DNA from 4 places in the Streptomyces broussonetiae genome. Region 3 is predicted to be linked to each of the others. Evidence: riboswitches for the same ligand, from Rfam matches in the RefSeq annotation. Region 3 holds a riboswitch; each other region holds the start of a gene.
The links. A riboswitch is a leader RNA that binds a small molecule or an ion and turns the genes downstream of it on or off. The one in region 3 is predicted to bind cobalamin.
Positions count from the first base shown of each region.

Region 1 (6,940 bases), 3.6 Mb from region 3:
CAAGCTGAAGCTCGCCGACTACTTCCGGCACACCTACGCCAACAAGCCGGACTGGCAGGGCATCTAGCCCGGGGCGTCGGTACCGATACGCCGCTGCCCGTGCCGTTGCCCATACCGGTACGGGCAGCGCACACCGAGCCCGATGGACTAGACCAACCTGGAGTGCGACGGTATATAGAGGAGATCACGGAGCGTGCGGGTGGACTCCGGACACACAAAGCCGTGCCACGATGTGAGCCGTGGCCGATGTCAGCCGGTCGCTTTCGGCATCCGGAGCCGGGAAGGCAGAGCATGAGCACCGACGTCAGCAGTGCGGAGAACGAGGCCGGCACGACCGTCCGTACGGCTCGCGTGCCCAAGTACTACCGCCTGAAGAAGCACCTGCTCGACATGACGGAGACGCAGGCCCCGGGCACGCCAGTGCCGCCCGAGCGCACGCTGGCCGCCGAGTTCGACACCTCCCGCACCACCGTCCGCCAGGCCCTGCAGGAGCTGGTCGTCGAGGGCCGGCTCGAGCGCATCCAGGGAAAGGGCACCTTCGTCGCCAAGCCCAAGGTCTCCCAGGCGCTCCAGCTCACCTCCTACACGGAGGACATGCGCGCCCAGGGCCTGGAGCCGACCTCGCAGCTGCTGGACATCGGGTACATCACGGCCGACGAGCGGCTCGCCGATCTGCTCGGCATCTCGGCCGGCGGGCGCGTGCTGCGCATCGAGCGGCTGCGCATGGCCAACGGCGAGCCGATGGCCATCGAGACCACCCATCTGAGCGCCAAGCGCTTCCCGGCGCTGCGCCGGTCCCTGGTGAAGTACACGTCCCTCTACACCGCCCTCGCCGAGGTGTACGACATCCACCTCGCGGAGGCCGAGGAGACCATCGAGACCTCCCTGGCCACCCCGCGCGAGGCGGGCCTGCTCGGCACCGACGTGGGCCTGCCGATGCTGATGCTCTCCCGCCACTCCCTGGACCACGAGGGCAGACCGGTGGAGTGGGTGCGGTCGGTGTACCGCGGGGACCGCTACAAGTTCGTGGCCCGACTCAAGCGGCCTGCCGAGTAGAACAGTCCGGGACTCGTCCCCGTACTCGGCCCCCGTGCTCGGCATCGACTTGCGACGGACGCTGATTGAGTGGGGCCCGACGGTGCGCCACAGCTTTCCGAGAATGTGGAGAGCTGAGTGACCCCGCCCTGCACGCCGAGGCGCTCGGTCTCCTGCAGGAGCATCCGGCGATCGACACGGCCCGCGCGGAAGTGCGGAAAGGGGCGAACATCACGCTGCGGGAGATTCGGGATCCACCTGGCTGTCCGGCTCGCGAAGTCTTCGCGGCACTCTGCGACTTCGTGGTGACCGAGCCGCTGAGAGCCCACCGCGGCCGTACCGGGGAACCCGCGATCCGGAATCCGGACGAGGTCTTCCGCTGGGGTCCTGCGTCACCTAGATTGCCTGCGCATTACACAGGTGATCGCATTACCCGGGTGATCAACGAGGGGACGGAGTCGCGGCATGTCCGATACACCAGAAGTGAGACCACCGGTCGTGACACCGGTCCGCGTGATCATCGGCCTGTGTCTCGTCGCACCCTTCGTGGCGATGCTGTGGGTCGGCTCGTACGCCAAGACGGATCCCGCGTTCATCGGGATCCCGTTCTTCTACTGGTACCAGATGCTCTGGGTGCCGATCTCCGCCGCACTCACCATGACGGCGTACAAGCTGTGGCAGTACGACCAGCGCTCCCCGACCGCGCCCCAGGGCGGTGAGGCGAAGTGAAGAACGGGGTCAACGGCGTCGCGCTCGGCGTCTTCATCTTCTTCTTCCTGGCCGTCACGGTCATGGGCTTCCTCGCCGCACGCTGGCGCAAGGCCGAGAACGAGCACTCGCTGGACGAATGGGGCCTGGGCGGACGGTCGTTCGGCACCTGGATCACCTGGTTCCTGCTCGGCGGGGACCTGTACACGGCGTACACCTTCGTCGCCGTGCCGGCGGCGGTCTACGCGGCGGGCGCGTCCGGCTTCTTCGCGGTGCCGTACACGATCCTGGTCTACCCGCTGATCTTCACCTTCCTGCCGCGCCTGTGGTCGGTCTCGCACCGCCACGGGTACGTCACCACCTCGGACTTCGTCCGGGGCCGGTTCGGCTCGAAGGGCCTGTCGCTCGCGGTGGCGCTGACCGGAATCCTCGCGACGATGCCGTACATCGCGCTCCAACTCGTCGGCATCCAGGCCGTGCTGGACGTGATGGGGGTCGGCGGCGGGGACAACACCAACTGGTTCATGAAGGACCTGCCCCTGCTGATCGCCTTCGGCGTGCTGGCGGCCTACACCTACTCCTCCGGCCTGCGCGCGCCCGCCCTGATCGCGTTCGTCAAGGACGCCCTGATCTACATCGTCATCGCGGTGGCGATCATCTACATCCCGATCAAGCTGGGCGGCTTCGACGACATCTTCGCCAAGGCGGGCCACGCGTTCAGCCAGGTCAGCCCCGCCACCGGCAAGCCGCGCGGCGCGCTCGCGCCGCCGGAGGCGGGCCAGTGGACCTACGCCACCCTGGCCCTCGGCTCGGCCCTGGCCCTCTTCATGTACCCGCACTCGATCACCGCGACCCTGTCGTCCAAGAGCCGTGAGGTGATCCGCCGCAACACCACGATCCTGCCGCTGTACTCCCTGATGCTCGGCCTGCTGGCCCTGCTGGGCTTCATGGCGATCGCGGCCGGCGTGAAGGTCACCAACGGCCAGCTGGCGATCCCGCAGCTGTTCGAGGACATGTTCCCGGACTGGTTCGCGGGCGTGGCCTTCGCGGCGATCGGCATCGGCGCGCTGGTGCCGGCGGCGATCATGTCGATCGCGGCGGCGAACCTCTTCACCCGCAACATCTACAAGGACTTCATCAAGCCGGACGCCACGCCGAGGCAGGAGGCCCAGGTCTCCAAGATCGTCTCGCTGCTGGTGAAGTTCGGCGCCCTGCTCTTCGTCCTGACCATGGACAAGACCGTCGCCATCAACTTCCAGCTGCTGGGCGGCATCTGGATCCTGCAGACCTTCCCGGCCCTGGTCGGCGGCCTGTTCACCCGCTGGTTCCACCGCTGGGCGCTGCTCACCGGCTGGGCGGTCGGCATGATCTACGGCACGGTCGCCGCGTACGGTGTCGCCTCCCCGACCCAGAAGCACTTCGGAGGCTCGTCGAAGGAGATCCCGGGCATCGGTGAGATCGGCTACATCGGCTTCACGGCGTTCGTGCTCAACGTGGCGGTCACGGTGGTCCTCACGCTCGTCCTGCGGGCCGTGAAGGCCCCCGAGGGCATCGACGAGACCAGGCCGGAGGACTACACGGCGGACGCGGGCGACCAGGGTGTCGAAACGGAACTGGTGGGCGTCGCCCACTGACGCACGTCGTACGCGGCACACCACCACAGCGGGCCGCCGGGGGACGAACCCACGGCGGCCCGTTTCGCATACCTCCCGTCATACACAAGTTGACGCTCTGAAGCCAGCGCAACACACAACAGACACAACATCTGGTGGTGCCACGACAGCCCGGCACTAGATGTATGCTCATCCTCGCTGTCGTCGCAGGGGAATCCGGTGTGAATCCGGAACTGTCCCGCAACGGTGTACTTGTGCGCGTATGCGCCCAGGAGTCAGTCCGAGGACCTGCCGGCAGCGTGCGCCCGGCCGTCCGGCCCGGGTGCCTTCCGACGTCCGGGCCTCGTGGAATGGGCCGGTGGACGCCACGCGTGTGCGCTCGTGGCTGCCCCCTGCCCTCCGCAAGGCCCCCGTGCCGAGCGAGGGAGAGCCCCACGTGACCATCGCGCCAGCAGATCCGGCTTCAGCCAGCGGCCTGGACACCGACGGTCCCGGTACCGCGTTGCTGCGGACCCTGACCGAGCTGACCGCCGACCTCCCCGACGCCGACCCCGGCCGGGTCGCCGCCGCCGCGCTGCGCGGCCGGTCCGCCCGGGCCGACGAGGCGGAGTTGCGCGAACTGGCCACCGAGGCCGCCGCCGGGCTCATCTCCGAGGACCCCGCCTACTCGCGGCTGGCCGCCCGGCTACTGACCCTCTCCATCCGCGCCGAGGCCGGCTCGCAGGGCGTGACGTCCTTCACCGAGTCCGTGGCCGTCGGTCACCGCGAGGGCCTGATCGCCGACCGCACCGCGGAGTTCGCGCGGCTGCACGCGGCCCGCCTCGACGCCCTGATCGACACCGGCGCCGACGACCGCTTCGGCTACTTCGGCCTGCGCACCCTGCACAGCCGCTATCTGCTGCGGCACCCGATCACCCGCAAGGTGATCGAGACTCCGCAGCACTTCATGCTCCGGGTGGCCGCCGGACTCGCCGAGGACGACACCGCACGCTCCGTCGACGAAGTCGCCGCGCTCTACCGGCTCATGAGCCGCCTCGACTACCTGCCGTCCTCCCCCACGCTCTTCAACTCCGGTACGCGGCACCCGCAGATGTCGTCCTGCTACCTGCTCGACTCCCCGCTGGACGAGCTGGACTCCATCTACGACCGCTACCACCAGGTTGCCCGGCTCTCCAAGCACGCGGGCGGCATCGGGCTGTCGTACTCCCGTATCCGCAGCCGCGGTTCGCTGATCCGGGGCACCAACGGGCACTCCAACGGCATCGTCCCGTTCCTCAAGACGCTGGACGCCTCGGTGGCCGCCGTGAACCAGGGCGGCCGGCGCAAGGGTGCCGCGGCCGTCTACCTGGAGACCTGGCACTCCGACATCGAGGAGTTCCTGGAGCTGCGGGACAACACCGGTGAGGACGCCCGCCGTACGCACAACCTGAACCTCGCGCACTGGATCCCGGACGAGTTCATGCGCCGGGTGAACGCGGACGCCGAGTGGTCGCTGTTCTCCCCGGCCGACGTGCCGGAGCTGGTGGACCTGTGGGGCGAGGAGTTCGACGCCGCCTACCGCAAGGCCGAGCAGGCGGGCCTGGCGAAGAAGACCATCCCGGCCCGCGAGCTGTACGGCCGCATGATGCGCACCCTCGCGCAGACCGGCAACGGCTGGATGACCTTCAAGGACGCGGCCAACCGCACCGCCAACCAGACGGCCCTGCCCGGTCACGTGGTCCACTCCTCCAACCTCTGCACGGAGATCCTGGAGGTCACGGACGACGGCGAGACGGCGGTCTGCAACCTGGGATCCGTGAACCTGGGTGCCTTCGTCGACGCGGCGCGCGGCGACATCGACTGGGAGCGGCTGGACGAGACCGTCCGCACGGCCGTGACCTTCCTCGACCGGGTCGTGGACATCAACTTCTACCCGACCGAGCAGGCGGGCCGCTCCAATGCCAGGTGGCGTCCGGTCGGCCTCGGGGCGATGGGTCTGCAGGACGTCTTCTTCAAGCTGCGTCTGCCCTTCGACTCCGCCGAGGCCAGGGCCCTGTCGACGCGGATCGCCGAGCGGATCATGCTTGCCGCGTACGAGGCCTCCACCGACCTCGCCGAGCGCAGCGGCCCGCTGCCGGCCTGGGAGAAGACCCGTACGGCCCAGGGCGTGCTGCACCCGGACCACTACGACACCGAGCTGACCTGGCCCGAGCGCTGGGACGCGCTCCGCAGGCGCGTCGCGTCCGTCGGCATGCGCAACTCGCTGCTGCTCGCCATCGCCCCGACGGCGACCATCGCCTCCATCGCGGGCGTGTACGAGTGCATCGAGCCGCAGGTGTCGAACCTGTTCAAGCGCGAGACGCTGTCCGGTGAGTTCCTGCAGGTCAACTCGTACCTGGTGCAGGACCTGAAGAACCTCGGCGTGTGGGACGCGCGCACCCGTGAGGCGCTGCGCGACTCCAACGGCTCGGTGCAGGGTTTCGTGTGGATCCCCGAGGAGGTGCGGGCGCTGTACCGCACGGCGTGGGAGATCCCGCAGCGCGGCCTGATCGACATGGCCGCGGCCCGCACCCCGTTCCTGGACCAGGCGCAGTCCCTGAACCTGTTCCTGGAGACGCCGACCATCGGCAAGCTCTCCTCGATGTACGCGTACGCCTGGAAGTCGGGCCTGAAGACGACGTACTACCTGCGCTCCCGCCCGGCGACGCGGATCGCCCGCGCGGCCCAGGCGCAGAGCACCGCCGGCATCCCCGTCCAGCAGGCCGCCGACCCCGACGCCGTCGCCTGCTCCCTGGAAAACCCCGAGTCCTGCGAGGCCTGCCAGTAATGAGCACCACCACCCGTAACGCCAACCTGCTCGACCCGGGCTTCGAGCTGACTCTGCGCCCCATGCGCTACCCGGACTTCTACGAGCGCTACCGGGACGCGATCAAGAACACCTGGACCGTCGAGGAGGTCGACCTCCACTCGGACGTCGCCGACCTCGCGAAGCTGACGCCCGAGGAGCAGCACCTCATCGGCCGGCTGGTCGCCTTCTTCGCGACGGGTGACTCGATCGTCGCGAACAACCTGGTGCTGACGCTGTACAAGCACATCAACTCCCCCGAGGCGCGGCTGTACCTGAGCCGTCAGCTCTTCGAGGAGGCCGTGCACGTCCAGTTCTACCTGACGCTGCTGGACACCTACCTCCCCGACCCGGAGGACCGGGCGGCGGCCTTCGCGGCGGTGGAGAACATCCCGTCCATCCGCGAGAAGGCCGAGTTCTGCTTCAAGTGGATCGACTCGGTGGACAAGATCGACCGGCTGGAGACGAAGGCCGACCGCCGCCGCTTCCTGCTCAACCTGATCTGCTTCGCCGCGTGCATCGAGGGCCTGTTCTTCTACGGCGCCTTCGCGTACGTCTACTGGTTCCGCAGCCGGGGTCTGCTGCACGGCCTCGCCACCGGCACCAACTGGGTGTTCCGCGACGAGACCATGCACATGTCGTTCGCCTTCGACGTGGTCGACACCGTCCGCAAGGAGGAGCCGGATCTCTTCGACGACGAGCTGCAGCAGGAGGTCGTCGACATGCTGAAGGAGGCCGTCGAGGCCGAGCTGCAGTTCGC
Region 1 is NZ_CP047020.1:6,206,637-6,213,576, reverse strand. Features, by position in the region: gene nagB (glucosamine-6-phosphate deaminase) at 1-67, shown strand, start outside; gene GQF42_RS28735 (GntR family transcriptional regulator) at 292-1,056, shown strand; gene GQF42_RS28730 (DUF3311 domain-containing protein) at 1,501-1,764, shown strand; gene mctP (monocarboxylate uptake permease MctP) at 1,761-3,377, shown strand; cobalamin riboswitch at 3,496-3,666, shown strand; gene GQF42_RS28720 (ribonucleoside-diphosphate reductase subunit alpha) at 3,793-6,162, shown strand; gene GQF42_RS28715 (ribonucleotide-diphosphate reductase subunit beta) at 6,162-6,940, shown strand, end outside.
Region 1: another riboswitch for cobalamin. It lies ahead of GQF42_RS28720 (ribonucleoside-diphosphate reductase subunit alpha); the one in region 3 lies ahead of GQF42_RS12065 (cobalamin biosynthesis protein).

Region 2 (6,940 bases), 1.2 Mb from region 3:
CCGTCGTCTGTGCGACGGAGGTAGTACCTGCCCTGGGTGACGAGGGCCATCAGCGGGGTCAGGACGAACGCGATGACGGCGGCGGCCACGGGGGAGTACGGCTGCAGGGCGTGCCCCAGTACCCGGAAATACAGGGCGATGGACAGGCCGGAGGCGGCGACGAAGGCAACCACGCCGACGGGGTTGACGGCGTAGAGCATGCCGCGGCGGAACTCCGGCCGCAGCGGGGACAGCTTGAGCAGGTACTTGTTGACGCCGATGTCGGTCGCCACCGTGACCACCCAGGCGATCGCGCAGTTCGAGTAGAAGCCGAGGACGCTGTTGAGGAAGCTGAACATGTCGGCTTCCATCAGGGCCAGCGCAAACCCGAGGTTGACCAGGACGAAGACCATGCGGCCCGGGTAGTGCCTGGTCACGCGGGTGAAGGAGTTCGTCCACGCCAGCGAACCGGAGTACGCGTTCGTCACATTGATCTTGATCTGGCTGATGACCACCAGGGCCACGGCCAGCGGGACCACCATCCAGGACGGCATCATCGCGTCGAAGGCGCCGCGGAACTGCTGGATCGGCTCCGTCGCGGCGGCCGGACCGACCTTCGCGAGAATGTAGACGGCGAGGAAGACACCGATGGCCTGCTTGAGCGCGCCGAGCACCACCCAGCCGGGGCCGGCCATGATCACGGCCGTCCACCAACTTTGCCTGTTCGCCTCGGACTTGGGCGGCATGAAGCGCAGATAGTCGATCTGCTCGCCGATCTGCGCGATCAGCGACAGGCATACGCCTGCGCCGAGGAGGACCGGCGCGGCGTGGATACCGCCGTCGCCGTCGGTGCCGGCGTAGGAGAGGAAGCGGTCGACCGTGCCGGGGTCGGTGGCGACCAGGTAGACCAGCGGGCCGATCATCAGCAGCAGCCAGATCGGCGTCGTCCACACCTGGAGCTTGCTGAGTGCCTTCATGCCGTAGATCACCAGGGGGATGACCATGAGGGTGGAGACCAAGTAGCCCAGCCACAGCGGCAGTCCGAGGCCGAGCCTGAGGCCCTGGGCCATGATCGAGCCTTCGAGGGCGAAGAAGATGAAGGTGAAGCTGGCGAAGATGACGCTGGTCAGCACGGAGCCGTAGTAGCCGAAGCCGGAGCCGCGCGTGATCAGGTCGAGGTCGATGTTGTAGCGGGCGCCGTAGTATGCCAGCGGAAAGCCGGTGACGAAAATGACGACGGCGGCCACCGCGATCGCCACGAGCGCGTTGCCGGTGCCGTGTGCCAGGCCGATGCCGGCGCCGATGGAGAAGTCGGCCATGTAGGCGATGCCGCCGAGCGCGGTCGTCGCCACGACCATGGGGGTCCAGCGACGGTAACTGCGGGGAGCGAAACGGAGGGTGTAGTCCTCCAGCGTCTCCCTGACCGCCTGGTCCCCGGCGGCCTTCGTCGTGCCTGCCGCCTGGGGTCGTGACTCGGTGGTACTCATGCCGCGCCTCCCGATGACGCTGGTGCGGATGCCTCGGTGAAGGGAAGAACCCCGCTTGGCGTCGTCGGCAGGACGGGGGAGCCGACGGCCCGTCATACGCCGCGAACAGCCGTCCGTACGGTTCATCCCATGGCCGGTCACGCTAGGAAGCGGTTGTTACCGTCGGTTCCCGCCGTCGTGAACGCGAAGTTGCCGAGAACTCACCTGCCTTCTCGCGGACGTTGTTCGGGGGCCGGTGGGCGGACGCCGCCCGAACGAGCCGGGCCGGGCCGTGTTCGAGTGTGTCGGCGGCGACGTGGCCGGCGACGTGGTGGACGCCGTGGAGCGGGACGTGCAGCGCGCAGGCGCCCCCTTCGCCGCGGCAAGTCCGATCTGGAGCGGGCCGGACAGGCCCGCACCGTTGGTCACCGCCACCGCCACCGCCACCGCCACCGCCACCGCCGCCGCCACCACGCCGATGCCGGGCGGCCGGAGCCCCGCGTCCGCCCGGGTCGGCAGGGGCGCGACTCATCCTTCCCGGGCAGGTGGTACGAGGGAAGGCTCCCGCGAGGAAGGTGCTCGGGGGAGCCTTGCGGCTGTCGGGCCGCTCCGGGACGCCGGCTGCGGCGCCGGTCGCCGTGCTGTCAGCCGGCGTCCAGGGTGCGGGCGCGCCAGCGCTCCTCGACCTTGGCCAGGCGCCAGTAGCCGATGGCCACGGCCCAGACGACCACGAACAGTCCGACGATGACATAGCCGACGTTGTCCAGGTTCAGGCCGGCGATCCAGCTGGTGACGTCGTCGTTCAGGCCGAGCTTGTCGTGCAGGACGCCGACCAGTTCGATGGTGCCGACGAAGAAGGCGACGGCGATGGACAGGCCGGTGATGGTGAGGTTGTAGAAGACCTTGCGGACGGGGTTCGAGAACGCCCACTGGTAGGCGAAGTTCATGAACGTGCCGTCCAGGGTGTCGAACAGACTCATGCCCGCCGCGAAAAGCAGAGGCAGGCACAGGACCGCGTACCAGGGCAGGCCGGCGGCGGCGCCGTTGCCGGCCAGGGCGAGGAGCAGGACCTCGGTCGAGGTGTCGAAGCCGATACCGAAGAGGAAGCCGAGGGGGAACATCTGGCCGGGGCGGCGGATGGACTTGGTGAACCGGCCCAGGATGCGGTTCATGAAGCCGCGCGAGTCGAGGTGGGCCTCCAGCTCCGTCTCGTCGTAGCGTCCGGCGCGCATGGCCTTGAAGACGCGCATGATGCCGAACAGCGCGACGAGGTTGAGGGCGGCGATGAGGTACAGGAAGCTGCCGGAGACCGTGGTGCCCACGGTGCCGAGAACCTGGTGGGTCCGGGAGCCGTCGTTCATCAGCGTGCCGGCGAGTTTGGCGCCGCCGGCCACCAGCGCGGCCATGACGACCACCACACTGGAGTGCCCGAGCGCGAACCAGAAGCCCACCGACACCGGCCGCTTGCCGTCGGCCATCAGCTTGCGGGTGGTGTTGTCGATCGCGGCGATGTGGTCGGCGTCGAAGGCGTGCCGCATGCCGAGGGTGTAGGCCGTGATGCCCAGACCGATGCCGAACGCCTTGGTACCCACCTCGTAGTGACGCGGGACCACGAGCAGGAACAGGATCCCGAACGCCAGCACGTGCAGTGCGACGATCACGGCCAGCAGGCCGGCGGTTCGTACGGTGTCCTCGCGACGCCAGTGGAAGGACGGGGCGGCGTCGGTTTCGGGCACGCCTGGGGACACGGTCATACAGTCACGCTCCAGCACCTCGTGGATCAGCTTCGTGATGCCGTGGCCGGTCTCCTGGCTGACGGGTCGACGCGCCCACCCCTGCCTTCCCGGCCGTGAGGCCAGTGGCAACGCATGAGGTGGGAACTCCCCGATCACAGTGGCGAGGGCCGCTCCGGACTGAGCCCCTGAGGGCTGTCACCGGTCTTCCCGAACACCACGGCCTGCCCACCCTAAGAGGCCGTGGCGTATGGCTGCAAGGCTGCACAACTGCTCAGGTATGGAGCGGATCGAGGGCGGCTGCGATGATGAGCCCATGCATCTCGTCCCCGCGGAACGCGCCGGGCAGCGGACCATCGACGGTCACCGGGTCTGCGACGCCATCGCCGCCGTCGGCGAGCCCGAGCGCGTACGCGCCTGGGCCGAGCGCTTCTCCCTGCTCTCCGACCCCGGACGTCTGTCCTTGCTGCTCGCCCTGCAGGAAGCCGGCCCCATCGCGGTCTCCGACCTCGCCCTGGCGACCGGCATGAGGGACACCGCCGTCTCCCAGGCTCTCCGTCTCCTGCGGACCGCCGGCATCGTCGAGGGCGAGAAGGACGGCCGGATCGTGCGCTACCGGCTGGTCGACGGCCCGATTTCCGCGCTGCTGAAACACTGCACGTCCCAAGGCGCGGACACTGACGGCTCCTTGACTCCTGAGACCGCAGGGCCGTCGTGGGCGGCAGCGCCGCCTTCGCCGGATGCCGGCCCCTGACGAGGAGTTCTTCGCGCTGTTGGACCTGCATGCGCAGCAAGTGAGCGCTGTCGACGAAGCCGAGCACCGCTGGTACCTGCCGTCCACCCGGTTCACCCGGTGCGCGATCCACCCATGGTGGGTTCCTTCCGGTGCGGGGTACGCGGGTCGCCGTACCCCGGATGGGTTTCTGGCGGACGAGACGGACCACGCAACCGCCCCGCTGCCCTGTGCGTCAGGCGAGGACGCGGGCGAGGAAGGCGCGGATGTGCTCGGTGACGGTCTGCAGATGGCTCTCCAGGGCGAAGTGCCCGGAGTCCAGCAGGTGGATCTCGGCCTCGGGCAGGTCCTGGCGGAACGCCTCGGCGCCCTCGGGACCGAAGATCTCGTCGTTCGCTCCCCAGACCGCCGGCAGGGGGACCTGGGAGTCGCGGAAGAGCCTGAGCTGGATCTCGTTGTTTCCGGGGCGGTCCAGCAGCGCTTGGTCGTGGACCCAGTTGTCGGGGCTGGACCAGGCTCGATCTAACCTGTCAACGATATTTCATAGGTTATATTGGGGGTGGCGTGTCAAGCGCCCCGGATCGGTGAGGGGGTGCGAGGGTGACCGACCGAGAACAGCAGGACGTGCTGCTGGGGCTGCTCAACAGCACGCCAGTGGTCAACGGCGCCGTCCAGGCCCGGCTGGCGGATCCGGAAGCGGCCGGATTCTGGCAGTGGGTCCACAGCGGCAGTGGCACCGCGGACGAGCGCCGCAGCCTCGTGCAGGCGCGCGACGCCCACCAGGGCGTGGTGCGCGGCAGGCGCCCCGCCGCGTCGCCGGCTCCGCTCCTGGAAGACGTCACCTCCCGCCCGTATCTCTCGCCCGCGGGGGTGTCCTGGCAGGTGGACGCCCCCGCGGAGCGCCGGATGGCGGTGGAAGCCGTGCTGGCGTGGAGCGTGCTCCAGCAGGCGACCCCCGGCCGGCTCCGGCCGTGCGCCAACCCGGAGTGCCGACGGTTCCTCATCGACCGCAGCAAGACCGACAACGCCCGCTGGTGTTCGATGGCCGTCTGCGGCAACCGCATGAAGGCGAGGCGCCACTACCGGCGCACGCGCGCCGCGCACCGCGCTCGATCTCCCCGAACAATCCAATTGGTCGGGGAGATCAATTCGACGATGCCCATCCCCCGGTAATGTCAATTCCTCGGCGATGCGATTGCCCCGGCAATTCCGCAAGGAAATCGGCGAATACACAGGCCTTGGGATCGCGGAATCGCGGTGGCACCGGCGGGGAACTAGGATCGGCCCCGGTGCACAGTGACAGCGCCGGGAGGGGCCGCGCCGGTCGGCCGCTCCGCAGGAGGTCCGCGATGGCGACGCTGCTGTCCGTCAACGTAGGGATGCCCAAGGACGTCTCCTGGCAGGGACGTACCGTCCGCACCGGAGCCTGGAAGGCCCCCGTCCAGGGCCCCCGTATGGTCCGGCGGCTCAACGTCGACGGAGACGGTCAGGGAGATCTGGCCGGGCACGGCGGCGACATCCGTGCGGTCCTCGTCTACCAGCTGCAGTCCTATCAGTACTGGCAAGAACGGCTCCGCCGCGACGACCTGACGTTCGGCAGCTTCGGGGAGAACTTCACCGTCGACGGCCTGCCCGACGACGAGGTGTGCATCGGCGACCGGTACCGCATCGGCGAAGCCGAATTCGAAGTCACCCAGCCCCGCGTCACCTGCTACCGCGTCGGTATGCGCCTGGGCGAACCCGGCATGGCCACATTGCTGGTCGCCCATCACCGCCCGGGTTTCTACCTGCGCGTCATCACCGAGGGGCATGTCCAGGCCGGTGACGAGATCACCCTCACCCGCAAGGGTCCGGAAGAACTCAGCGTCGCCGACACCGACGCGCTGCTCTACCTTCCCGACCGTGACCCCGCGAAGCTGGGCAAAGCGCTGAACATCCCCGCCCTCAGCCCTGGATGGCAGCAGTCCTTCCGCGAACTCGCCGCCGCGCAGCAGCCGAAGCAGCAACCGGGCCGGCCGGGCGAACGCGCCGGCGCGCGACAGTCCAGCCAGGAGCCGGGCCGGCCGGGCTGGCCGGGCTTCAAGGCCATGCGCGTTGCCCGCATCGTCCCCGAGACCCCCTCGGTCCTGTCGGTCTACCTCGACGCCGCCGACGACTCCCCGCTGCCCGAGGCTCGCCCGGGCCAGTACCTCTCCATCCGCCTCGCCGTGGGCGACGCCGCCCCCGCGACGCGCAGCTACTCCCTGTCCTGTGCCCCCACGGCCGGCAGCTACCGCATCAGCGTCAAGCGTGAGCCGCACGGGACCGTCAGCGGCTACATCCACGCCACGCTCCGCCCCGGAGACCTCGTGGACATCGCAAGCCCCCGCGGAACGTTCGTACTCGAAGAAGGCATCCGCCCGATCGTGCTCGTCTCCGCAGGGATCGGGGCCACTCCCGTGCTCGCCATGCTCCACCGACTCGCCGCCGTCCGGGACCCACGCCTCCTCTGGTGGATCCACGCCGCCCACGACCGCGCCCACCACGTCTTCGCGGACGAGGCGCACACCCTGGTGGCTCAACTCCCCAACGCCCACGAGCACATCTACTACACCGCCGAAGCCGCCCCACTCCCCGACGATCCCCAGGTCACCCATGGCCGTCCGACCGCTTCCTCGCTCGCGGCCCTCAACATCCCCGTCGACGCCGACGCCTACCTCTGCGGCCCACCCGCCTTCATGAACGATCTCGGCGGCTTCCTGCGCGATCGCGGCCTGAGCCCCGAGCGGATCCGTACGGAACAGTTCAGCGCCCTTCCCGCCGTCAACCCCGGTGTCACGACCACCGCCACCGGCCGGCCGCACCGGCCTCCCGGCCCACCGGGCACCGGCCCCCTCGTCACCTTCGCCCGCAGCGGCATCACCACGCCCTGGTCACCTGCGCACGCTTCACTCCTGGAGCTGGCCGAAGCCTGCGACATCCCCACGCGCTGGTCCTGCCGCACCGGCGTCTGCCACACCTGCGTCACCCACCTCGTGGCGGGCGGCATC
Region 2 is NZ_CP047020.1:1,399,634-1,406,573, reverse strand. Features, by position in the region: gene GQF42_RS06735 (allantoin permease) at 1-1,466, opposite strand, end outside; partial or broken gene GQF42_RS45690 (hypothetical protein) at 1,732-1,946, opposite strand; gene nicT (Nickel transporter NicT) at 2,090-3,199, opposite strand; cobalamin riboswitch at 3,227-3,415, opposite strand; gene GQF42_RS06720 (ArsR/SmtB family transcription factor) at 3,495-3,932, shown strand; partial or broken gene GQF42_RS45685 (alpha/beta fold hydrolase) at 4,147-4,434, opposite strand; gene GQF42_RS06710 (CGNR zinc finger domain-containing protein) at 4,512-5,084, shown strand; gene GQF42_RS06705 (MOSC and FAD-binding oxidoreductase domain-containing protein) at 5,261-6,940, shown strand, end outside.
Region 2: another riboswitch for cobalamin. It lies ahead of nicT (Nickel transporter NicT); the one in region 3 lies ahead of GQF42_RS12065 (cobalamin biosynthesis protein).

Region 3 (6,940 bases):
GGAGCCGCTGCCGGGCGGCTGGCGGTACTGGACGTTCTGGCAGTACGGCACCCGGGGCGGCCTGCCGGGTGACCAGAATCTCTTCAACGGCTCGACCGGCCGACTGCGGGCCTTCGCGCGGGGCGGGTAGCCAAGGCGCGCCTGGGCCGCGGGTGGTGGACGCCGTCCCGCCGACGACAAGCGGAATCCCGCCAACCTTCTCGAGACACCGCGAAGCCTGCCCCAGTTCACCTTCCGTTCACCCAGGTTGCCTAGGTTCATCCAGCCAACGACCTCGAACGATTGCCTGGGTAAATGGAAGGCTTCTCGCTGATCCTCGCGATTGTGGTGGTAACCGCACTCGCGTTTGACTTCACGAACGGTTTCCACGACACCGCCAACGCGATGGCCACCACCATCTCGACAGGCGCCCTGAAGCCCAAGATCGCAGTTGTCATGTCGGCCGCCCTGAACCTGGTGGGCGCCTTCCTCTCCGTGGAGGTCGCCAACACGATCTCCAAAGGTCTCGTCGACGAGAAGGGCATTCGTCCCGAGGTCATCTTCGCCGCGCTGGTCGGCGCGATCCTCTGGAACCTGCTGACCTGGCTGGTGGGCCTCCCCTCCAGCTCCTCGCACGCCCTGATGGGCGGTCTGATCGGCGCCACGGTCGCCTCAGCCGGCTTCGGCGCCGTGCACGGGGACGTACTGGTGACCAAGGTGCTGCTCCCTGCGGTCGCCGCACCGGTCGTCGCGGGCATCGCGGCCATGCTGTCCACCCGCCTGTCCTACGGCATCGGCAACAGGAGCGAGGGCGAGGCCTCCCGCAAGGGCTACCGCGCCGGGCAGATCGCCTCCGCCGGTCTGGTCTCCCTCGCCCACGGCACCAACGACGCCCAGAAGACGATGGGCATCATCACCCTCGCGCTGATCGCGGGCGGCGCCATCGCCCCCGGCTCGAACCCTCCCACCTGGGTGATCCTCTCCGCGGGCCTCGCCATCGCGCTCGGCACCTACATCGGCGGCTGGCGCATCATCCGCACCATGGGCACGGGCCTGACGGACCTGGAGCCGCGCCAGGGCTTCGCCGCCCAGACCAGCGCCGCGACCGCCATCCTGGCCTCCTCCCACCTGGGCTTCTCCCTCTCCACCACGCACGTCGTCTCCGGCGCGGTGATGGGCACGGGCCTCGGCCGCAAGGGCGGCGTGGTCCGCTGGTCCACCGCGACCCGTATGGCCGTCGCCTGGGTCCTCACCCTTCCGGCCGCCGCGCTGGTCGGCGCGGGCGCCGAGTCCGTCACCGACCTCGGTGACTGGGGCACGGCCGTGGTCGCGGTCTTCCTGATCGCCGCGAGCGCCGCGATCTGGAAGCTCTCCCGCCGGGAGGTCGTCGACCACACCAACGTCGTCGCCGGGGCCGAGGAGCCGGCCGGCGTGGTGACCACCGCCATCGCCGCGGTGACCCCGCCTCCGGCGGGTGCGATCGGCGAGGACCTGACGGCCGTGATCCCCGCCCCTGCCGCCGAACCCACCCCGCAGGCCGCCGGACCGGCCGCCACCGTCTGACCCCGGCCACCCCGGTTACCAAGGAAGCGTCCCCATGAAGATCGACTGGTCGGCCATCGGCTCCGTCTTCGGCGTCAGCCTCGTGTTCACGGTGGGCCTGGTGGCCCTGTTCACCCTCGGCGTCAACGGCCTGGCCAAGCGCGAGAAGGCCGCCGCGCAGGGCGGCTCCGCCGCGCTTGCCGTCACCGGCGCCTACGTCTGCTTCGCCGCCTGCGCGGCTGCGGTCTCGTACGGCATCTACCTGATCGTGGTCAAGGCCTGACACACGGCATGGCCGAAGGCTCCCCTCCCGTTCCTGCGGAGGGGAGCCTTCGGCATGTCCTGCGGCCGGCCGCGTCCCGCGGTGTGGGGATCGGCACACTCTCCCTGTGCAGGTCAACGGCAAGTTGACGGCCGTTCCGGGTGCGTGGTGGACTGCCCGGGCCAGCTACGGCGGCAGGAGAGGAAGCCGGTGTGAATCCGGCGCGGTCCCGCCACTGTCACCGGGGAAGAACCCCCGGGAGCCAGGAACTCTCACCGCCGAATCTCGTCGAACCAGGGCGCGGACACCCTGAGTGAGGACATCGATCGCCATGCCCGGCTGCAGAAGGACCCGTACCAGGCCCGCTCCTGTTCCCACGGCCGGCTGAGCCGATGGGTGCCGATCGCTCCTACGCGTACGGCGCCGCCGCCGGCCTTCTCGGCGACCTGCTCCTCGGCGATCCGCGCCGCGGGCACCCGGTCGCCGTCTTCGGGCGTGCGGCAGGAGCCGTGGAAGGCGCGTTGTGGCACGACCACCGCGGCTGGGGCGCCCTGCACACCGTCGTGTGCACGGGCGGCGCCGTCGCTCTGGGCACGGTCGCCGCACGCGCCGTACGCCCCTGCCCCCCCGCCTCCGCAGCGCTGACCGCCGCGGCCGTCTGGGCCGTCGTCGGCGGTACATCGCTCGCGCGTGAAGCCCGCACCGTCGGGCGGGCGTTGGAGGCCGGGGACATCGAGGCGGCGCGGGCGCGGCTGCCGCATCTGTGCGGCCGGGACCCGCAGGCGCTGGACGCCGACGGGATCGCCCGTGCCGTGGTCGAGTCGGTCGCCGAGAACACCTCCGACGCCGTCGTGGGCGCCCTGGTGTGGGGCGCCGTGGCCGGGGTGCCGGGGCTGCTCGGCTTCCGGGCGGTCAACACCCTGGACGCGATGGTCGGCCACAGGTCCCCGCGCCACCGCCGCTACGGCTGGGCCTCCGCCCGGCTCGACGACCTGGCCGGCTGGCCGGGGGCGCGGCTGACCGCCGTACTCGCCGCCGTGGCCGGACCCGACCCGCGCGGTGCCCTGCGTGCCTGGCAGGCCGACGCCCACCGGCACCCGAGTCCCAACGCCGGGCCCGTGGAGGCCTCCTTCGCGGGCGCGCTCGGCGTACGCCTGGGCGGAACGCTCTCCTACGGCGGACGTGTCGAGCACCGGCCCGTGCTCAACGGGGCGAGCGGCCGGACGGTCCGGGTCACCGACATCGACCGGGCCGCACGGCTCTCCCGTCGCGTCGGCCTGCTCGCGCTCGGTACGACGGTCGCCGCGCGCCTGCTCGTCAAGAGCGTCAAGAGTTCCAGGAGTGTCAAGAGCCCGAAGGGACGTGGGAAGTGAACGGGGGACTCCTCGTCGCCGGCACCACCTCCGACGCCGGCAAGAGCGTCGTGACGGCCGGGATCTGCCGGTGGCTGGTGCGCCAGGGCGTGAAGGCAGCGCCGTTCAAGGCGCAGAACATGTCGCTCAACTCCTTCGTGACCCGCGAGGGCGCGGAGATCGGCCGGGCGCAGGCCATGCAGGCCCAGGCGTGCCGGATCGAGCCGACCGCGCTGATGAACCCGGTGCTGCTCAAGCCGGGCGGTGAGCAGAGCAGCCAAGTGGTGCTGCTGGGCAGGCCGGTGGGCGAGCTGAGCGCGCGCGGCTATCACGGCGGACGGCAGCAGCAGCTGCTCGGCACGGTGCTGGACTGTCTCGCCGAGTTGCGGGGCACGTATGACGCGGTGATCTGTGAGGGCGCGGGCAGCCCGGCCGAGATCAACCTGCGCCGGACCGACATCGTGAACATGGGGGTCGCGCGGAACGCGCGACTGCCCGTGCTCGTCGTCGGCGACATCGACCGCGGGGGCGTCTTCGCCTCCTTCTTCGGGACCCTCGCCCTGCTCTCGCCCGAGGACCAGGAACTGGTCGCCGGGTTCCTGGTGAACAAGTTCCGGGGGGACGTGAGCCTTCTGGAGCCCGGGCTCGACATGCTGCACGGCCTCACCGGACGGCAGACCTACGGCGTCCTCCCCTTCCGGCACGGCCTCGGCATCGACGAGGAGGACGGGCTCCGCGTCTCCCTGCGCGGAGCGGTGCGGGAGTCGCACGTCTCCTCCCCCGTCGGCGAGGACGTGCTCCGGGTCGCCGTCTGCGCGATCCCGCTGATGTCCAACTTCACGGACGTGGACGCGCTCGCCGCCGAACCCGGCGTCGTGGTGCGGTTCGTGGACCGGCCGGAGGAGCTGGCGGACGCCGACCTCGTCGTCGTCCCCGGCACACGGGGGACGGTCCGGGCCCTGGAGTGGCTGCACGAGCGGGGGATCGCGGACGCGCTGCGGCGCAGGGCCGCCGAACACAGGCCCGTCCTCGGCATCTGCGGCGGCTTCCAGATCCTCGGTGAGCACATCGAGGACGAGGTCGAGAGCCGGCAGGGGCAGGTCGAAGGCCTCGGGGTACTGCCCGTAAGGGTGCGGTTCGCCCCCGAGAAGACCCTTACCCGGCCGGAAGGGGCAGCACTCGGCGAGCGGGTCGAGGGGTACGAGATCCACCACGGTGTCGCCCAGGTGCTGGGCGGCGAACCCTTCCTGGACGGCTGCCGGGTCGGGCAGACCTGGGGCACCCACTGGCACGGCTCACTGGAGTCGGACGGCTTCCGGCGGGCCTTCCTGCGCGAGGTGGCCGCCGCCGCGGGCCGCCGCTTCGTGCCCGCGCCGGACACCTCCTTCGCCGCGCTGCGCGAGGAGCAGCTCGACCGGCTCGGCGACCTGATCGAACAGCACGCGGACACGGACGCGCTCTGGCGGCTCATCGAGTCGGGCGCGCCGCAAGGACTGCCTTTCATTCCACCGGGAGCGCCCGCATGAGCACAGTGTTGTTGTTGTCCACCGCCGACACGGACCTGCTGGCGGCCCGGGCCTCCGGCGCGGACTACCGCATCGGCAACCCGACCCGGGTGGACGTCGGGCAGGAGCTGCCGGGGCTGCTCGAGGGTGCCGACCTGGCCGTCGTACGGCTCCTCGGCGGCAAGCGCGCCTGGGAGGACGGGCTCGCCGCGCTGAAGGCGGCCGGGATCCCCACCGTGCTGCTGGGCGGCGAGGCCGTGCCGGACGCGGAGCTGATGGCCGAGTCCTCGGTGCCGGCCGGCGTCGTCGCGGAGGCGCTCAAGTACCTGGTCGAGGGCGGTCCGGCGAACCTGCTGGAGCTGTCCCGGTTCCTGTCCGACACCGTGCTGCTGACCGGCGAGGGCTTCGAGGAGCCACGCAAGATGCCGGAGTACGGCGTCCACGGCGACCGTACGCTCGTCGACGGCCGGCCGACCGTCGGCGTGCTCTTCTACCGGGCGCACGAGCTGAGCGGCAACACCGCCTTCGTGGACACCCTGTGCGAGGCGATCGAGGCGAAGGGAGCCAACGCCCTGCCCGTGTACTGCGGTTCGCTGCGCGGAGCGGACGCCGGGCTGTACGAGCTGCTGGGCCGGGCCGACGCGCTGGTCGCCACCGTGCTCGCGGCAGGCGGCACGCACGCGTCGCAGGCCGCGGCGGGCGGTGACGAGGAGGCCTGGGACATCGGCGCGCTCGCCGATCTGGACATCCCCGTCCTGCAGGGGCTTTGCCTCACCTCCTCGCGGGCCGCCTGGAACGAGTCGGACGCCGCCCTGTCCCCCATGGACGCGGCGATGCAGGTCGCGATCCCGGAGTTCGACGGCCGTCTGATCACGGTGCCGTTCTCCTTCAAGGAGCAGGGCCCGGACGAGGTCCCGGTGTACGTCGCCGATCCGGAGCGGGCCGCGCGCGTGGCCGGAATCGCCCTGCGCCATGCGCGGTTGAAGCACAAGCCGAACGCCGAGAAGAAGATCGCCCTGGTCTTCACCGCGTACCCGACCAAGCACTCGCGCGTCGGCAACGCGGTCGGTCTGGACACGCCCGCGTCGGCGGTCCGGTTGCTCGACGCGCTCCGGGACGCGGGGTACGGGCTCACCGCATACCCCTCGGGCGGCGACGAGTTGATCCACCGGCTGATCGAGGCCGGCGGCCACGACGTCGAGTGGCTGACGGAGGAGCAACTGGCGGCGGCGCCGGCACGGGTGCCGCTGGCGGACTACCGGGCGTGGTTCGACAGGCTCGACCCGGACCTGAAGCAGGCCATGGTGGAGGCCTGGGGCGAGCCGCCGGGCAGCCTGTACGTGGACGGCGGGGACATCGTGCTCGCCTCCCTGCAGTTCGGGAACGTCGTCGTGATGATCCAGCCGCCGCGCGGCTTCGGCGAGAACCCGATCGCGATCTACCACGACCCCGACATGCCGCCCTCGCACCACTACATGGCGGCGTACAGGTGGCTCGAGAACTCGTTCGGCGCGGACGCGATCGTGCACATGGGCAAGCACGGCACGATGGAGTGGCTGCCGGGCAAGGGGCTCGGGCTGAGCGCGGGGTGCGCCCCGGACGCGGTGCTCGGCGACCTGCCCCTGATCTACCCGTTCATCGTCAACGACCCCGGTGAGGGCACCCAGGCCAAGCGGCGCGGGCACGCCACGGTGGTCGACCACCTGGTGCCGCCGATGGCCCGCGCCGACACCTACGGCGACCTGGCCAAGCTGGAGCAGCTGCTGGACGAGTACGCGCTCGTCTCCGACCTGGACCCCACCAAGGCCCCGGCCGTACGCGCCCAGATCTGGACCCTGGTCAAGGCCGCCGAGCTGCACCACGACCTGCATGTGGACGAGCAGCCGCAGGACGCCGACTTCGACGAGTTCGTCATGCACATCGACGGCTATCTGTGCGAGATCAAGGACGTCCAGATCCGGGACGGTCTGCACATCCTGGGCGGCGGCCCGGTCGGCGAGCCGCGGGTGAACCTGGTGCTGGCCGTGCTGCGCGCGTCCCAAGTGTGGGGCGGGCAGGCGAACGCCCTGCCGGGTCTGCGCGCGTGCCTGGCGGACCATTTCGGTCTCGTCGAGAAGGAGTTGCTGGCCGAGCCCGGCGCCGCCGTGAAGCTGCCGGTCGAGCTGACGGACCTGGTTCAGGGTCCGGCTCGTACGGCCTCCGACGCGATCGACCTGCTCGAGCAGCTGTGCCGGCGGGTCGCGGAGGCCCTGGAGGCGCGGTCGTGGGACCGTACGGCCGTCCCCGTCGTGCTGCGGGAC
Region 3 is NZ_CP047020.1:2,606,575-2,613,514, forward strand. Features, by position in the region: gene GQF42_RS12050 (lysozyme) at 1-130, shown strand, start outside; gene GQF42_RS12055 (inorganic phosphate transporter) at 295-1,542, shown strand; gene GQF42_RS12060 (hypothetical protein) at 1,577-1,804, shown strand; cobalamin riboswitch at 1,935-2,075, shown strand; gene GQF42_RS12065 (cobalamin biosynthesis protein) at 2,176-3,156, shown strand; gene GQF42_RS12070 (cobyric acid synthase) at 3,153-4,661, shown strand; gene cobN (cobaltochelatase subunit CobN) at 4,658-6,940, shown strand, end outside.

Region 4 (6,940 bases), 560 kb from region 3:
TCGACCACGACGATGTACTGCTCGTCCAGCGCGAGCGTGACCCCGGAGACGTCCAGTCCGGGCGGGAAGGTGACGAACTTCAGCCGGATCGGGCGGTCGAGCTGCGGGCTGAGCGTGGCGCACAGGGCGTGCAGGAAGGCCTCGGCGTCGGTCGGCGGGGTGAGGGTGCGGGCCGTGTCGCGCACCAGCCGGTCGAGGAAGCGCTTGGGCGACCTGGCGGACCTGCCGGAGTTGGGGGGCTTGGGGGGCTTCACCGGCGGGTGTCCTCCGCCCGCTCCGAGGAGATGATCATCTCGGCCAGGTCGGCGAGCGTGGCGAGCTGGCGGGCGTTCATCTGCGGGGCCCGTGCGGCGAGCCGGACCAGGCCGCTCTCGCGCAGCCTGAGCAGCGGATCCGCCTCGGCCTCCAGCCCCTGGAGCACCGGCTGCAGGGCCTCGTGCAGCGCCTCCGGCTCGTCGGCGGTGAAGAAGCCGGCCGGCAGACCGAAGAAGCGGCGCAGCCGGTCGGTGTGCTCCAGGCTCGGCATCCCGCACTTGCGCCACTCGCTCAGCCACTGCCGGCTGGTTCCGGCGATCCTGGCCAGCTCGTCCAGCGAGTACCGCTTGCCGTCGGGCCGGCGCCGGGTCTCCCTTATGAAGTCCAGTCGCTGGCGCACCCGTTGGGCCAGACCGCTCTCGGGCGCCCGCCCGCCGCCCAGCAGGTCGACGACGACCGGCACGGGAATGCCGGTGCGATGGGACAGGCCGGTCACGTCGAGGGTCTCCGGCAGCCGACCGGGCCGACCGGTCAACTCCCCCAGTCTGGCCAGGACTTCGGCCAGCGAGATGTAGGCATCACTCACCGAGGTCCCCCCTGAGTGTGTGTCGTCCGTGTGATGACCGGACGGAACGCGAGGCTACCCGGTCGCCCGGTCGCCGACCAGACGTGACAACGCTCCCTGCCCAATGCGGCAGTAATAGTTGACAGTTGAGGGCGCGGCGGGTGAGGATCACGGCACAGAGAGCAAGCTTTCGACCCGCCCCGGGTGCCGCCTATGGGGGAGCGGCATCCGGGGTGTTTCTCTGCCCCGCCCCCCGCGAAGGTGATGCGCCGATGCCGCAGCCCGTCCTTCTGCTCGGGGCCGGCCCGGCCGCGTACGGGTTCCCGCTGGCGCGGATCGCCGGGATCCACCCGGTGATCCTGGTCGACACCACCGTGCCCGGCTGGGCGCAGCCCTTCCTGTCCGGCCATCTCGCCACCGACCCCGAGCGGGAGGCGGAGACGGCCGGGACGATCGCGCGGTACGCGGACGGACAACGGATCGCCGGCGTGCTCACCTGGACCAGGGGGCACCTGGTCACCACCGCACGGGTCACCGGACAACTGGGCCTGCCCGGACCGTCGTACGAGGCGGCGGCGGCCTGCGCCGACCCGGCGGCGGTACGGGCCCGGCTCGCCCTGCACCAGGTGCTGCCCGACGAGCCCGGGGACGCCGACGGTCCGCTGGTGTCCGCCGAGACCGTCGTCCTGGACGACGAGGTCCGCATCGCCGCGCTCACCCGTACGACGCCGGGTCCGCCGGGGCGCCTGCCGCTGCGGCACTGCGTCCACGCACACGACGGACTGCTGCACAACCGCTTCCTGCGGCAGACCGTCGAGCGGGCGGTACGGGCCCTGGGGCTCAACCACACCGTCGCCCATGTGGGGCTCCGGGTGACCGGACGCGGGCCCCGGGTGACCGGGGTCGCGCCGTACCTGCCGGGCGATCTGATCCCTTCGCTGGTGGAGCGGGCGACCGGGGTCGATCTGGCGGAGGTGGCGGTGGCACTGGCGTGCGGGACGGGCGTGGACCTCTCGCCCAGCCGGCAGCGGGCCGCGGCGGTCCGCTTCGCGGAGTCGACGGATTCCCGGCAGCGCCGGCGGCGGATGTACTGGGTGGTGGAGGGGGAGGACGTGGCGGAGTGCGATCGGGCGCTGGACGCCGCATGACGCTCTCGCCGCGGGGGGGGCCGTCCGGCGCACGGTGGGGGGTGCGTTCGGGGGCGTGCGGGGCGGTCACGGCGGCCGTCCACCGCGTGACCCCGGTCACGACCGTCCTGTGCGCACAGCCACTCCTCGGGCCGCGCGGGGCTGCCGGTAAGGTGGCGGGGTCGTCATCACACCCGTACAGGGGAAAGCCGGTGCAATTCCGGCGCTGACCCGCAACCGTAAGAGCCGGACTGCCCCGGACGGGACGTTGACCGGCTCACGTGCGTCGGCGGCCCGCCGCGCACGGCACCGTCGAGGTCTACGGAGCCGAGCCGCCCGGGGTGTCCCGTGCGCTGCCCGGCTCCCCGCAGGAGAGGCAGTCGCCGACCATGAACGTCCGCCGCAGCGCAGCGGCTCTCGCCGTCGTAGGCGTGCTGGCCGCCGCCGCGCCCGCCACGGCCGCCGGGCCGTCCCCGTCCCCGAAGGGCGCGATCCCGTCCGGGCTGTACGGCACCTCCGATCCGACGTACGACGGTGTGTGGCGCCAGTCGCTGACGCTGATCGCCCAGCGCACGCTCGGCTACGAACCGGCCGCGAAGGCCGTGGACTGGCTCGCCGGCCAGCAGTGCGCGAACGGCTCCTTCGCCGCGTTCCGCGCCGACCCGGCCAAGGCCTGCGACAGCAAGGTCATGGTGGACACCAACAGCACGGCCGCCGCCGTCCAGGCCCTGAAGGCCGCCGGCGGGCACGACGACGCCGTCGGCAAGGCCATGACCTGGCTGAAGTCCGTGCAGAACAAGGACGGCGGCTGGGGCTACGCCCCGGGCGGAGCCAGCGACACCAACTCCACCTCCGTCGTCATCGGCGCGCTGACCGCGACCGGCACGGACCCGGCGAAGGTCGCCAAGGCGGGCAAGTCCCCCTACGACCTGCTTGCCGCCATGGCCGTCCCCTGCGACAGGACCGGCGGTGGCGCCCTCGCCTTCCAGCCGGACAAGAAGGGCGAACTGCTGGCCAACGCCGACGCGTCGGCGGCGGGCGTGCTCGGCGCGCTCGGCAAGGGGTTCGTCACAACGGCCGGCAAGGCACCCGGCAGCACCACGTGCGTCTTGGGCAAGCACCTCACCCCGGCGCAGATCGCGGACAACGCGGGCGCGAACCTGGCCTCGGTCGTCGCGAAGACCGGCCACCTGACGTCGACTCTGCCCGGCGCCATGGACCAGCCGGACTACGGCAACACGGCGGACACGGTCGTCGCGCTCGCCGCCGACGGACGCGTCACGCAGGCGCTGCAGTCGTACACCTGGCTGGAGAACAACGCCCTCAAGTGGGCCGAGCAGAGCGGCCCGGCGGCCTACGCCCAGCTGATCCTCGCCGCGCACGCGGTGGGCGCGCAGCCCGGTGACTTCGGCGGCACCAGCCTCGTCCGGTCCCTCAACGCGCAGGGCCCGGCCCCGAGCATGCCCTCCACCGGGCACGAGACGAAGAAGAAGTCGGACGGCAACTCGTCGTTCGGCCTCTGGTGGTTCGTCGGCGTCTGCCTAGTCGCGGGCATCGGCATCGGCTTCCTGCTGAGCGGCCGGAAGAAGCAGCAGCCGTGATCCGTCGTGCGGCGAGCCTGGCGCTGGCCGCGCTCGTCCTGCTGACGGCCGCCGCGACCCAGGCGCACGCCACCGGCTACCGCTACTGGTCCTTCTGGGAGCGGACGGACGGCCGTTGGACGTACGCGACGCAGGGGCCCTCGACCGCCCGTCCCGACGACGGCGCGGTGGAGGGCTTCCGCTTCGCGGTCAGCGCGGACTCGGCCGACGCGAGCCGGCCGCGCGGCACGGCGGACTTCGGGGCCATCTGCTCGACCACACCGGCCAGGTCGGGGATGAAGCGGGTGGCGCTGGTCCTCGACTTCGGCATCCCGGCGGACGCGCCGTCCGGCGAGACGCCGCCGGCGGGCCGTACGGCCTGCGCGCGCGTGTCCGACGACGCGACGACGGCCGAGGCTCTGGCCGCCGTCGCGAGGCCCCTGCGCTACGACACCAACGCCCTGCTGTGCGCCATCGCGGGCTATCCGCGCAGCGGGTGCGGGGAGCAGGTGTCGACGGACGGCAGGAAGACCGCGACGCCCGCGCAGTCCACGCAGTCCAGGCAGTCCACGCAGAGGAGCAGCGGCTCCGACGGCGGGCCCTCGCTGGGGTTGCCGATCGGTGCGGGGGTGGTGGCCCTGCTGGCGGGCGCGGCGGTGTGGCAGGCACGGCGGCGACGCAATGCCTAGGTCCGGTCGTCGCGGGGCAGGCGGGAGTTCGACGACAGGGCCCGGCAGCCGCACCGGGCACCGGGCCGCCGTGCACCCCGGCGCCTGGTGGCTCTGGGCACTGGGCCTCGGCAGCGCCGCCACCCGCACCGCCAACCCGCTCCTGCTCGCCCTCCTCGTCTCCGCGTCCGCCTACGTCGTCGCGACGCACCGCACTGCCACCCCCGCCGCCCGCTCCTACACCGCCTTCGCCAAGCTCGCTCTCGCCGTCCTCCTCATCCGCCTCTTCTTCGCGGTGGCACTCGGCTCCCCCATCCCCGGCACCCACACCCTCCTCACCCTCCCCGAGGTCCCGCTCCCCCACTGGGCGCAGGGCATCCGCCTGGGCGGCAGGGTCACGGCCGAGGCCCTGGTCTTCGCGGCCTACGACGGCCTGAAGCTGGCCACCCTCCTGATCTGCGTCGGCGCGGCGAACGCCCTCGCGAGCCCGGGCCGCCTGCTCAAGTCCCTCCCGGGCGCTCTGTACGAGACCGGCGTCGCCGTGGTCGTCGCCCTCACCTTCGCGCCCCATCTCGTCGCCGACGTCCAGCGGCTGCGCGCCGCCCGCCGGCTGCGCGGCCGCCCGGACCGGGGCCTGCGCGGGCTGCTCCAGGTCGGACTGCCGGTCCTGGAGGGCGCGTTGGAGCGCTCGGTCGCGCTCGCCGCCTCGATGGAGGCCCGCGGCTACGGCCGCAGCGCCGAGGTCCCCGCCCGGGTCCGCCGTACGACGGCCGCGCTCACCCTCGGCGGCCTGCTGGGGGTGTGCGCGGGGACGTACGGGCTGCTCACCGCGGAGGGCGGCAGCTACGGGCTGCCGGTCCTGCTCGCCGGTGTGGCCGCCGCCCTCGCCGGCCTGAAGCTGGGCGGCCGGCGCTCGCTGCGCACCCGGTACCGCCCGGACCCGTGGGACGCGCGGGCCTGGCTGGTGGCCGGTTCCGGCGCCGCCGTCGCCGCGCTGCTCACGCTCGCCTCCACCCGCGATCCGCAGGCCCTGCACCCCGGCGTCGTCCCCCTGGTCGCGCCCACGCTCCCGCTCTGGCCCGCGGCGGCGGTCCTCCTCGGCCTGCTGCCCGCCTTCGCCGTCCCCAAGGAGCCCTCGTGATCCGTTTCGAGGACGTCAGCGTGACGTACGAGGGCGCGGCCGAACCCTGCGTCCGCGGCGTCGACTTCGTGGTGCCGGAGGGCGAACTGGTGCTGCTCGTCGGCCCGTCGGGGGTCGGCAAGTCGACCGTGCTCGGCGCGGTCAGCGGACTGGTGCCGCACTTCACCGGCGGCACGCTGAGCGGCCGTGTCACGGTGGCCGGCCGGGACACCCGGACCCACAAGCCGCGCGAACTGGCGGACGTGGTGGGCACGGTGGGCCAGGACCCGCTCGCCCATTTCGTCACCGACACGGTGGAGGACGAACTCGCCTACGGAATGGAATCGTTGGGACTGGCCCCGGAGGTGATGCGGCGCCGGGTCGAGGAGACCCTCGACCTGCTCGGCCTCGCGGCCCTGCGCGACCGCCCGATCGCCACCCTCTCCGGGGGCCAGCGCCAGCGGGTCGCGATCGGCTCGGTCCTCACCCCGCACCCCCGGGTCCTGGTCCTGGACGAACCGACCTCGGCCCTGGACCCGGCCGCGGCGGAGGAGGTGCTCGCGGTCCTCCAGCGCCTGGTGCACGACCTCGGCACCACGATCCTGATGGCCGAACACCGCCTGGAACGGGTGATCCACTACGCCGATCGCGCCATCCTGCTCCCGTCCCCCGCACAGGCGCCGGTCGTCGGCACCCCGGCCGAGGTGATGGCCGTCTCCCCGGTGTATCCCCCGGTGGTCGGCCTGGGCCGCCTGGCCGGCTGGTCCCCCCTCCCGCTGACCGTCAGGGACGCCCGCCGCCGCGCCGCCGACCTGCGCGAACAGCTGTCGGGACCCGGCGCGCGCAGGCAAGCGGCCCCGCCTCCGTCCGGCCCCGGCGCCGGGCGCCCCACACACCCTGCGCGCCGACGCCTCTTCCGGCGCGCCGCCCCGGCCCCCCTGTCCGCGACGGTCGCCGAGATCCAGTCCCTGTCCGTCCGCCGAGACCGCATCACGGCCCTGCGCCAGGTGGACCTCACCGTCACCCCCGGCGAGACCATCGCCCTCATGGGCCGCAACGGCGCCGGAAAGTCCACCCTGCTGGGCTCGCTGGTGGGCCTGCTCGCACCCACCGCGGGCAGCGTGCACGTCGGCGGAGTCACCCCCCACCGCACCGCGCCCCCCGAACTCGTCCGCCACGTCGGCCTCGTCCCCCAGGAACCGCGCGACCTGCTGTATGCCGACACGGTCGCCGAGGAGTGCGCGGCGGCCGACCGGGACGCCGGGGCCGAGCCCGGCACCTGCCGGGCGCTGGTGTCGCAGCTGCTGCCGGGGATCACGGACGACACGCACCCGCGGGACCTGTCCGAGGGCCAGTGCCTGGCGCTCGCCCTGGCCGTCGTACTGACCGCCCGGCCGCCCCTGCTGCTGCTCGACGAGCCGACGCGCGGCCTGGACTACGCGGCCAAGGCCCGCCTGGTGGGCGTGCTGCGCGGCCTCGCCGCCGAGGGGCACGCCATCGTGCTGGCCACGCATGACGTGGAGCTGGCGGCCGAGATCGCGCACCGCGTGGTGCTGCTCGCCGACGGGGAGGTCATAGCCGACGGACCGACCGCCTCCATCGTGGTCTCCTCGCCGTCCTTCGCC
Region 4 is NZ_CP047020.1:3,164,300-3,171,239, forward strand. Features, by position in the region: gene GQF42_RS14635 (hypothetical protein) at 1-254, opposite strand, end outside; gene GQF42_RS14640 (XRE family transcriptional regulator) at 251-841, opposite strand; gene GQF42_RS14645 (hypothetical protein) at 1,093-1,968, shown strand; adenosylcobalamin-variant (AdoCbl-variant) riboswitch at 2,141-2,212, shown strand; gene GQF42_RS14650 (prenyltransferase/squalene oxidase repeat-containing protein) at 2,337-3,548, shown strand; gene GQF42_RS14655 (SCO2322 family protein) at 3,545-4,216, shown strand; gene GQF42_RS14660 (energy-coupling factor transporter transmembrane protein EcfT) at 4,209-5,336, shown strand; gene GQF42_RS14665 (ABC transporter ATP-binding protein) at 5,333-6,940, shown strand, end outside.
Region 4: another riboswitch for cobalamin. It lies ahead of GQF42_RS14650 (prenyltransferase/squalene oxidase repeat-containing protein); the one in region 3 lies ahead of GQF42_RS12065 (cobalamin biosynthesis protein).